Regions from separate parts of the Kitasatospora sp. NPDC048296 genome, predicted to be linked through region 1. Evidence: riboswitches for the same ligand, from Rfam matches in the RefSeq annotation. Region 1 holds a riboswitch; the other holds the start of a gene.
What was found. A riboswitch is a leader RNA that binds a small molecule or an ion and turns the genes downstream of it on or off. The one in region 1 is predicted to bind cyclic di-AMP.
Positions count from the first base shown of each region.

Region 2: it holds a riboswitch for cyclic di-AMP, as region 1 does, so the genes downstream of both, ACGF12_RS02660 (hypothetical protein) here and ACGF12_RS16610 (LysM peptidoglycan-binding domain-containing protein) in region 1, are expected to answer to the same signal.

Region 1 covers NZ_JBICZB010000024.1:28,896-32,692, forward strand. Annotated here, with positions in the region: gene ACGF12_RS16595 (hypothetical protein) at 1-214, shown strand, start outside; partial or broken gene ACGF12_RS16600 (GH25 family lysozyme) at 465-683, opposite strand; gene ACGF12_RS16605 (hypothetical protein) at 750-1,289, shown strand; cyclic di-AMP (ydaO/yuaA leader) riboswitch at 1,493-1,648, shown strand; gene ACGF12_RS16610 (LysM peptidoglycan-binding domain-containing protein) at 1,656-2,357, shown strand; gene ACGF12_RS16615 (GNAT family N-acetyltransferase) at 3,248-3,797, shown strand, end outside.
Region 2 covers NZ_JBICZB010000002.1:202,500-206,296, reverse strand. Annotated here, with positions in the region: gene ACGF12_RS02665 (hypothetical protein) at 193-822, shown strand; gene ACGF12_RS02660 (hypothetical protein) at 892-2,328, opposite strand; cyclic di-AMP (ydaO/yuaA leader) riboswitch at 2,331-2,494, opposite strand; gene ACGF12_RS02655 (MoaF N-terminal domain-containing protein) at 2,998-3,327, shown strand; gene ACGF12_RS02650 (alpha/beta hydrolase) at 3,411-3,797, opposite strand, start outside.

The DNA.
Region 1 (3,797 bases):
CAACCGCCCGCCCGAGCCGGTCTGCGGCTGCACCCACCACCTGGCCAAGCACGACAAGCAGGGCCGCTGCCACGAGGTGGTCGAGACGCCCACCGCCTGGGACGCCGACCGCCGGCCGGTGCGCTACGAGCCGGGTCAGTGCAACTGCCAGCAGTACGTGGGCCCGGAGCCGCTGGGCACGGTGTTCGCCCCGGAGCTGGTGGACCCGCGCTGATCGGCTCACGCTGGTGGACCCGTGCTGAACGGGGAGCGGGGGGCGCCCCCCCCCCGGGGGGGGGCGGGGGGGTGGGGGGGGCCGCGGCGCGCGCGCCGCGGGGGGGGGGGGGGGGGGGGGGGCCGGGTGCGGGGGGGCACGTGGTCCGCCCGGGCGGGGGGGGCCCGGGGGGGTGGGCCCCACGGGGGGGGCCCGGGGGTGACGGGGGGGCGGCCGCCCCCCCCCGGGGGGCGGCGGCCGCTCGTTCGCGTCAGCCGAGCGCGAGCGCGCTCAGGCGGTCGGAGGCGCCGTTGAACAGGTCCTGGTCGCCGGGGAAGGTGCCGGAGTCGGCGAACTGCCAGAAGGTCTGGTAGCTCCAGCCGTTCGGCAGGGTGCCGACGGTCGAGGAGTAACGGGCGATCCACAGCGGGTTGGTGGCGCCGAAGCCGCCGTAGTTGCCGGTGCAGCTCGACCACCAGTTGGTCGTGGTGGCGGCTCGAGGCCCGGCTTCCCCGCCTCGCTCTTGTTCAGCGAGCAGGACGATGTGGCGGCCGTCATGCTTGCCAACACCGCGGCCGGCCTCGACCAGGTGGCCCGCGACCTGATCGGGATCACCGCCGAGCCCGAGCTGCGGGTCCCCGAGCCCTGGCGGCCCTTCGCCGATACCGACCCGGAGCTGCTACCGCTGACCGGCCCCTGGTGCTGGGGCGCCGGCGCGGTCGCGCCGCACCTGCGAGCCGGCCGTGTGCTGGAGCTCACAGCGCTGGGCGGCGCGCCCCGCACCTCACGGTTCCAGCCCGAGCCGGACGGGACCTGGACCGGGCTGGACGGCTACTGCGCGGGCGAGCCGTTGCGCGTGGTGCACCGGGCCGACGGCACGGTCGACCACCTGGACCAGGCCGACTTCCTCTGCACCCGCACCCCGTACGACCGGCAGCCGAGGTGTCGGGCGGCGTCGATACGCAGGGCTGGCAGGCGGGCTGACTGTCGCTCAGGTCGGCGTGCCCCAGGACGGGCGCGCCGGGCCCGAACCCGCGACCCGCACGGCGCACCATCGGGCGGTGGCCGCCGAACTGGGCCCGGCGGCCCGCACTGACGCGCACCCATAGGGGCGTTATCGAATCGTTATCAAGCACTATTGTGGATCATTCGGGCAATCCGGCCGGGCCGTGACCCAGCTCACGAGGGCTTGTGCTATTGGCTCCGTGCCGTTTACGGTCCTTCTCGTTCGTCTCCGTACGAAACGAACCCCGCTCTCCGGAACGCCGAATCCTGCCGCCGGATCGGGCGGGCACGTGCATCCATGAAGCACCGCGGCAGGGGCGGGGGACCCACAGGTAAGTCGCCTCATCCGGACTGGTTCCGGCGGGGCTAGGGGTGAAGCCGCGTCTCCGCGCGGCCGGGCAACTCCAGCCCGAACCCGACAGCTCACCTCGTAGGCGTGTGAGAGGAATCGCACTTCATGCTGCCCGTCAACGCTCGCCCCAGCCTGTTCGCCGTCGGTTCCGTCAAGCGCATCGTCGCGGCCGCCGTGGTCGTCGGCGTCGGCGCCGGCATCCCGGTGGTCGCCGCCACCGCCGCGAACGCCGCCCCCGTCAAGCCCGCCCCGGCGCACTCGGCCCCGGCCGCCGCCCCGCAGGCGCCCGCTGTCTACACCGTCCGGAGCGGTGACTCCCTCACCAAGATCGCTACCACGCACAACGTGCAGGGCGGCTGGCAGAAGCTCTACGACCTCAACAAGTCCGTGCTGACCAAAGGCCCGGGCAAGATCTACCCGGGCCAGCACCTGACCCTGGGCGGGGCCGCCCCGGCTCCGGCCAAGCCGGCCGCCAGCAGCCCGCTGGCCGCCACCCCGGCCGCCCCGGTCGCCAACACCCCGGCCGCGCTGCAGGCGCTCGCCGCCTCGATCGTCCCGGCGAACCAGCTGGCCTCGTTCGACCAGATCATCAGCCACGAGAGCGGCTGGAACATCCACGCCACCAACCCGAGCTCGGGTGCCTACGGCCTGCCGCAGGCGCTGCCCGGCAACAAGATGGCCTCGGCCGGTTCCGACTGGCAGAACAACCCCGCCACCCAGCTCAAGTGGGCCCTGCAGTACATGAACACCGTCTACGGCAGCCCGAACGCCGCCTGGGCGTTCTGGCAGGTGCACAGCGCGTACTGATCGGACCTCTCCCGATCGGTACGGCCTGATCGGACCTGATCGGCCTATTCGAACCGATGGGTCCGGGCGAGTACCGCCCGTCGGCCGGATGTCCGGCGGCTGACGGGCCGCCAAGCGGCCACCTGACCGGCCCGGTTCACGTAGCGATGCGTGAGCCGGGCCGTCGGCGTACCCCGGGGTCCGGACGGGACCGCAGCGCAGTCAGTCCGCCGCGCCGTAGCGCACCAGGTACTCGGCGGACACGGCGACGTCCTCGTCCCCCAGTCCGTGAAGCGCTCGGTGAACGACTGCCGTCGCGCCTCGTACACCTCGCGCAGCAGGGTCCGGCCGGCCCCAGGCCCGGGGCCTGGGTGACGGCGAGCGAGGCGAGGGGGGCGGTGCCGGAGCGGCCCTCGTGGGCGGCGACGGTGGAGCCGGCGAAGTCGCGGTCGGGGTGGAAGGCCGTACGGCCCTCGGGGGCAGGGGCAAGAGGGGCGGGATCGGCCGCGTACGCGGGCGCGGCGACGCCGGCGACCAGGGCGGTCGCGGCGGCGAGCGCGGCCACTAGGGGCAGCCGGCGGCGGGCGGCGGATCTGGTGGTACCGGTGGGGCGGACGGAGCGGGAAGAGCGGGGCATGGACACTCCTCTGGTTCCGGTGCGACGGCCCGCGGCGCTGTGGCCCAACGGGACCGGTACGGCCGGTGGTCGGTCCGGCCGGGGAGCAGGGTGGCCATGTACCCGCCAGTGGCGCCAGGTGTCCGGTGCCACTCCCTGAACCCGCGTCACACGGCGCTGGGCGCCATCGCCCGGCGCGGGTGCCCCGCCCTCGGGGTGCGGGTGCCCGAACCGCGCGGTACGGGTGCTGTGGCACCATGCCCGGACGTCGACTTTTCCGAGGAGAGGAACCGCCATGTCCGAGATCGCCACCGGGCCCGCCGGGGAGCCCGTCTTCCGCGTCGCGACCGTCGCCGACGTCCCGGCGCTGGTCGAGCTGGTCGAGTCCGCCTACCGCGGTGAGGTCAGCAAGGCCGGCTGGACCACCGAGGCGGACCTGCTGGACGGGCAGCGCACCGACCCCGCCAGTGTCACCGAGGCCGTCGAGGACTCGGAGGGCGTCGTGCTGCTGGTCGAGCGCGACGGCGAGCTGGTCGCCTGCTGCCAGCTGGAGCGGCGTGCGGACCGCGCCTACTTCGGCATGTTCTCGGTGCGCCCCACCCTGCAGGGCGGCGGGATCGGCCGGGTGGTGCTGGCCGAGGCGGAGCGGGTGGCCCGGGAGGAGTGGGGTGTGGCGCTGTTGGAGATGAAGGTGGTCGAGCAGCGCGCGGAGCTGATCGCCTGGTACGAGCGGCGCGGATTCCGTCGCACCGGCGTCTACAGTCCGTTCCCGTACGGGGACGAGCGCTTCGGCATCCCGCGCCGACCGGATCTGCGGTTCGAGCAGCTGACCAAGGAGCTGAAGG
Region 2 (3,797 bases), on a different contig from region 1:
GCGCGGGAGATGGATCCAACCTGCCGCCCCGCTCTCGACCTGCCCGCGTCCTGCGGGCCCCGTTCGACGTCCCTCGTTCGACGGACGGGCGGGCGGGTTGCGCCGTGTCGGCGGCCACCGCTGCGCCACCCTGGTGCGGATGTGGCCCGCGACGGCGCGGGCGGCCGCAGCGCGAGGAAACGGTGAGCGGCGATGGAGCGCAGGCAGGGCAGGCGTACGGGGCTTCGGGGCGGATCCGGCGGTGCGGCCCGCAGGTCCGACCGGGCCGCCGGGTTCACGGCGGTCATGGCGGCGGGTTGCGCGCTCGCGGTGCTGACCGCCGGACCGTCCTGGGCCCTGTGGCCCGGTCCCCGGCCCGATCCCCGGTCCGCGCCCCGGACGGACCTACGGGCCGCGCCGCTGAGCCCGGCCACCGTGCCGTCCGACTCCGACCTGGAGGTGGTCCGGCTCGACCCGGAGGCCGCCCCGCCCGGCGGCACCACCACGATCCACGCCTTCGTCGCGAACCGCGGCCCGGACCCCACGGCCTCGCCGTTCACCGTGATCGTCACCCTGCCGGACGGCGTGACACCGGAAGGCCCGTACTTCCCCGCGAACTGCGAGGAGCTGGGGGGCGGCCAGCGGGTGCGATGCGTCTTCGAGCCCGGGCTGAAGGAGCGGCGCAGCGCGACCGCGCTCGTCCCGGTGCGGCTCTCCCCCGGCCTGCCGACGGGCACGCTGACCGGCGGGTCGGTCGCGGTGCACAGTCCGGACGACCGGGACGAACGCAACAACCGGCAGCCGTTCGACCTCACAGTGGTCGAGACGGCTGCCGGTTCCTGAGAGCGGCTAGTTCCGGGGGTACGTGCGCCACGTACGCCGCGCACGGCGTGCGATTAACTGCAGATGCGATCAGCGGTAGACGCGCACGTAGTCGGCGGAGAAGGTGATCGGCGTGTTGCCCTGCGGCGCGGGGTGGTACTTGCCCGCGCACACCGAGAGGTTGAGGATCAGGTACGCCGACCAGTTGGCGCCGACGCCCTTGCCGTCCGAGAACACCTTGACGCCGTTGACGTACCAGTCGACCGAGTTGGCGCCGTAGTAGGTGCCGATGGTCACCCACTGGTCCTTCGCGATGGCGTTCGCGTCGGTGTAGTAGTCGGAGTTGCCGGGGTTGACGTGGTTGGTCAGCTCCAGCAGGTTCGGGTTGTCGGGGTGGTACTCGAAGGAATCGACCTCCCCGTTTCCGTTCTTCCACGTCCACAGGGCCGGCCAGGCACCGGTGCCGGAAGGCAGCTTGACCCGGGTCTCGGCATAGTCACCGGTCTTGACCTGGAAGCCCTCGGCGGAGCCCTCGGTGGTCAGGAAGCCGGTGTTCCAGGACTGCTGGCCGTTCTCCAGCGTGGGCCCGCCGGGGGTGGCGGTGAAGGTGGCGACTCCGTTCGCGACGGTGACGTCGTTCTTGTTCAGCCAGTCGAGCTTGTTGTCGTCCGGGTTGTGGTTGCCGTACTTGTACGAGGTGCTCTTGTCGCCGACCCAGCGCTGACCCCAGTTGATCGGGCCGTTGAACTCGTCGGACCAGGTCAGCGACTTGCCGGCGATCGGGGAGGACGGCGCCGGGGTGCTCGGGCTCGCGGTGGCGCTCAGGGTACCGGTCGGCGACGGCGCGGTGGTCGGGGAGGAGGTGGTCGTCGGGGACGGGGTGGTCGTCGGCGACGGGGTGGTCGTCGGGGACGGGGTGGTCGTCGGCGACGGAGTGGCGGTCGGGGCCGGCTTCGCACTGAGGGTGGCGGTCGGGGCCGGCTTCGCACTGAGGGTGGCCGTCGGGGCCGGCTTCGCACTGAGGGTGGCCGTCGGGGCCGGGGCCGGCGTCGACGTACCGGCGGCGGAGACCACCAGCTGCTGCGAGGGCAGGTTGTGCCAGGTGTTGCCGAAGTCCTGCCAGAAGCCGAACTGGGTGTACGTCCCGGCGGACAGGGTGCGCGCGCCGCTGGTGAAGTTGACCCCGCTCGGGCAGATCTGCAGGTTGGTGGCGTTGCCGGGGAAGTCGAGGTTGGTGCCGCGGGCGTCGCGCACACCGACGCCGACGGTCTTGGCGACGAAGCAGGAGGAGGAGTGCAGGCCGAGCGAGGCGGTGGTGGCCTTGCCCGCGACCATGGTGGCGGGGGTGAGCCGGTCCTGGGTGACGGTCGGGCCGGTGGCAGCCTGAGCACCGGAGACGGACGGCAGTCCGAGCAGGCCGGCACCGCTGACGGCGAGCGCCCCGGTGGCGGCGAGGGCCGCGTTGCGGCCGCGGTGGGACGGACGGGCGTGGCGCGGCGCGCGGCGGCGGCGGGCAGGCTGGTGCATGGGAGTCCTCTGCGACGCCTGCGAGGTGAGCTGTCGGATTCGGGCTGCAGTTGCCCGGCCGCCTGTGGAGCGGCTTCACCCCTAGCCGCGGCCCGCGCGCGAGAACGCACGGGCCGGGCGCTGACCTTGGTTCCCCCGCTCCCGTCCGCTGTGGTGCTCGGTTACCCGCCGGCGGGTGGACAGGACTCGGCGTCCCGGCGGCGGGGTCCGCAAGGGCGGACGACCGTTGCAGGCTAGGCAGGCCGTCCCTGAACGGACAACTCCGTCGGGCCGGTTGTCGCACAGCTCACAGTGGTGTCGATCAACGACGGTGTGTGGTGGCCGAGTTGATCAAAAGCGCCGGTCAGACACGGCGATCGAGCACGGCGATCGAGCGCGCCGAACAAGCACGGCGATCAGCCGGAGCAGAGCTCGCCGCTGCCGAAACGGGTGCGGCGGGCGACGCCCACGTGCCGGTCACACACCGCGACGGGTGGCGCGGTGGCGGACAGTGCCGTGGCGCGGGGCCGCCCAAGTCGGCCGGGTCGGATAAATTGGAGCCCTGACGTTTTCCGCCGTGCACAAGTACCCGAGCCCGATCCGCACGACCCGTACAACCTGCACCGCCTGTACGACCTGCACGCCCCGCACGGTCCGCCCCACACTCTCGAAAAGAGGTCCCGCCCCGCCATGACCGCGTCCCTGCCCGCCTTCGCCGGCCGTACCTACGTCTTCCGGGCCGACAACGGCGCGGCCTTCCGCAACACCTACTCGGCCGACGGCAAGCGGCTGCGCTGGGAGGGCCTCGGCGAGTCGGCGGGCCAGTGGGAGGACGTGCTGCTGCACGTCGCCGAGGTCGCGCCTGAGATCTACTTCGTCAGCTGGACGGAGCAGAGCGGGATCACCGTCAGCCACGTCATGGACCTCAACAAGCTGACCGTGCGGGCCTTCTGGACCTTCGAGGGCGAGGGCGGCCGGGTCGGGCAGCTGCACGCCGGGACGCTGGAGCGGGTGGCCTGAGCCAGGCTGAGCGTGAACTGAACCCCCGGAGCCGGCAGCTCCGGGGGTTCAATTTCAGGCTCAGGTTCTCGGTCCGTCCGGCGTCAGACGGCCTGGTTCGGCACCTTGAGGTGGTCGGACAGCCACTCCAGCGAGGACGGCAGCAACGCGCTCCAGGTCTCGAAGTTGTGACCGCCGTTCTCCAGCATGCTGTAGGAGACCTTCATTGGGCTGTGCGCCGCGTCGATGAAGGCCTCGGTGTCCTGCCGGTAGTTCCCGTCGCCCTTCTTGGTACCGGCCAGCAGCACGGAGACCTTCGGCTGGGGCATGTTCTTCAGCCGCCACATCAGGTTGGCCTCGTCGCGGCGCTGCTTGCTGCCGCCGAAGAGGTCGCCGGTGGTCGGGTCGTCGGCGGCGTCGTAGTAGGCCGACAGGGCGACGGCGGTCGGGAAGATATCCGGGTGGCGCATGGCCAGCTTGAGCGCGCAGTA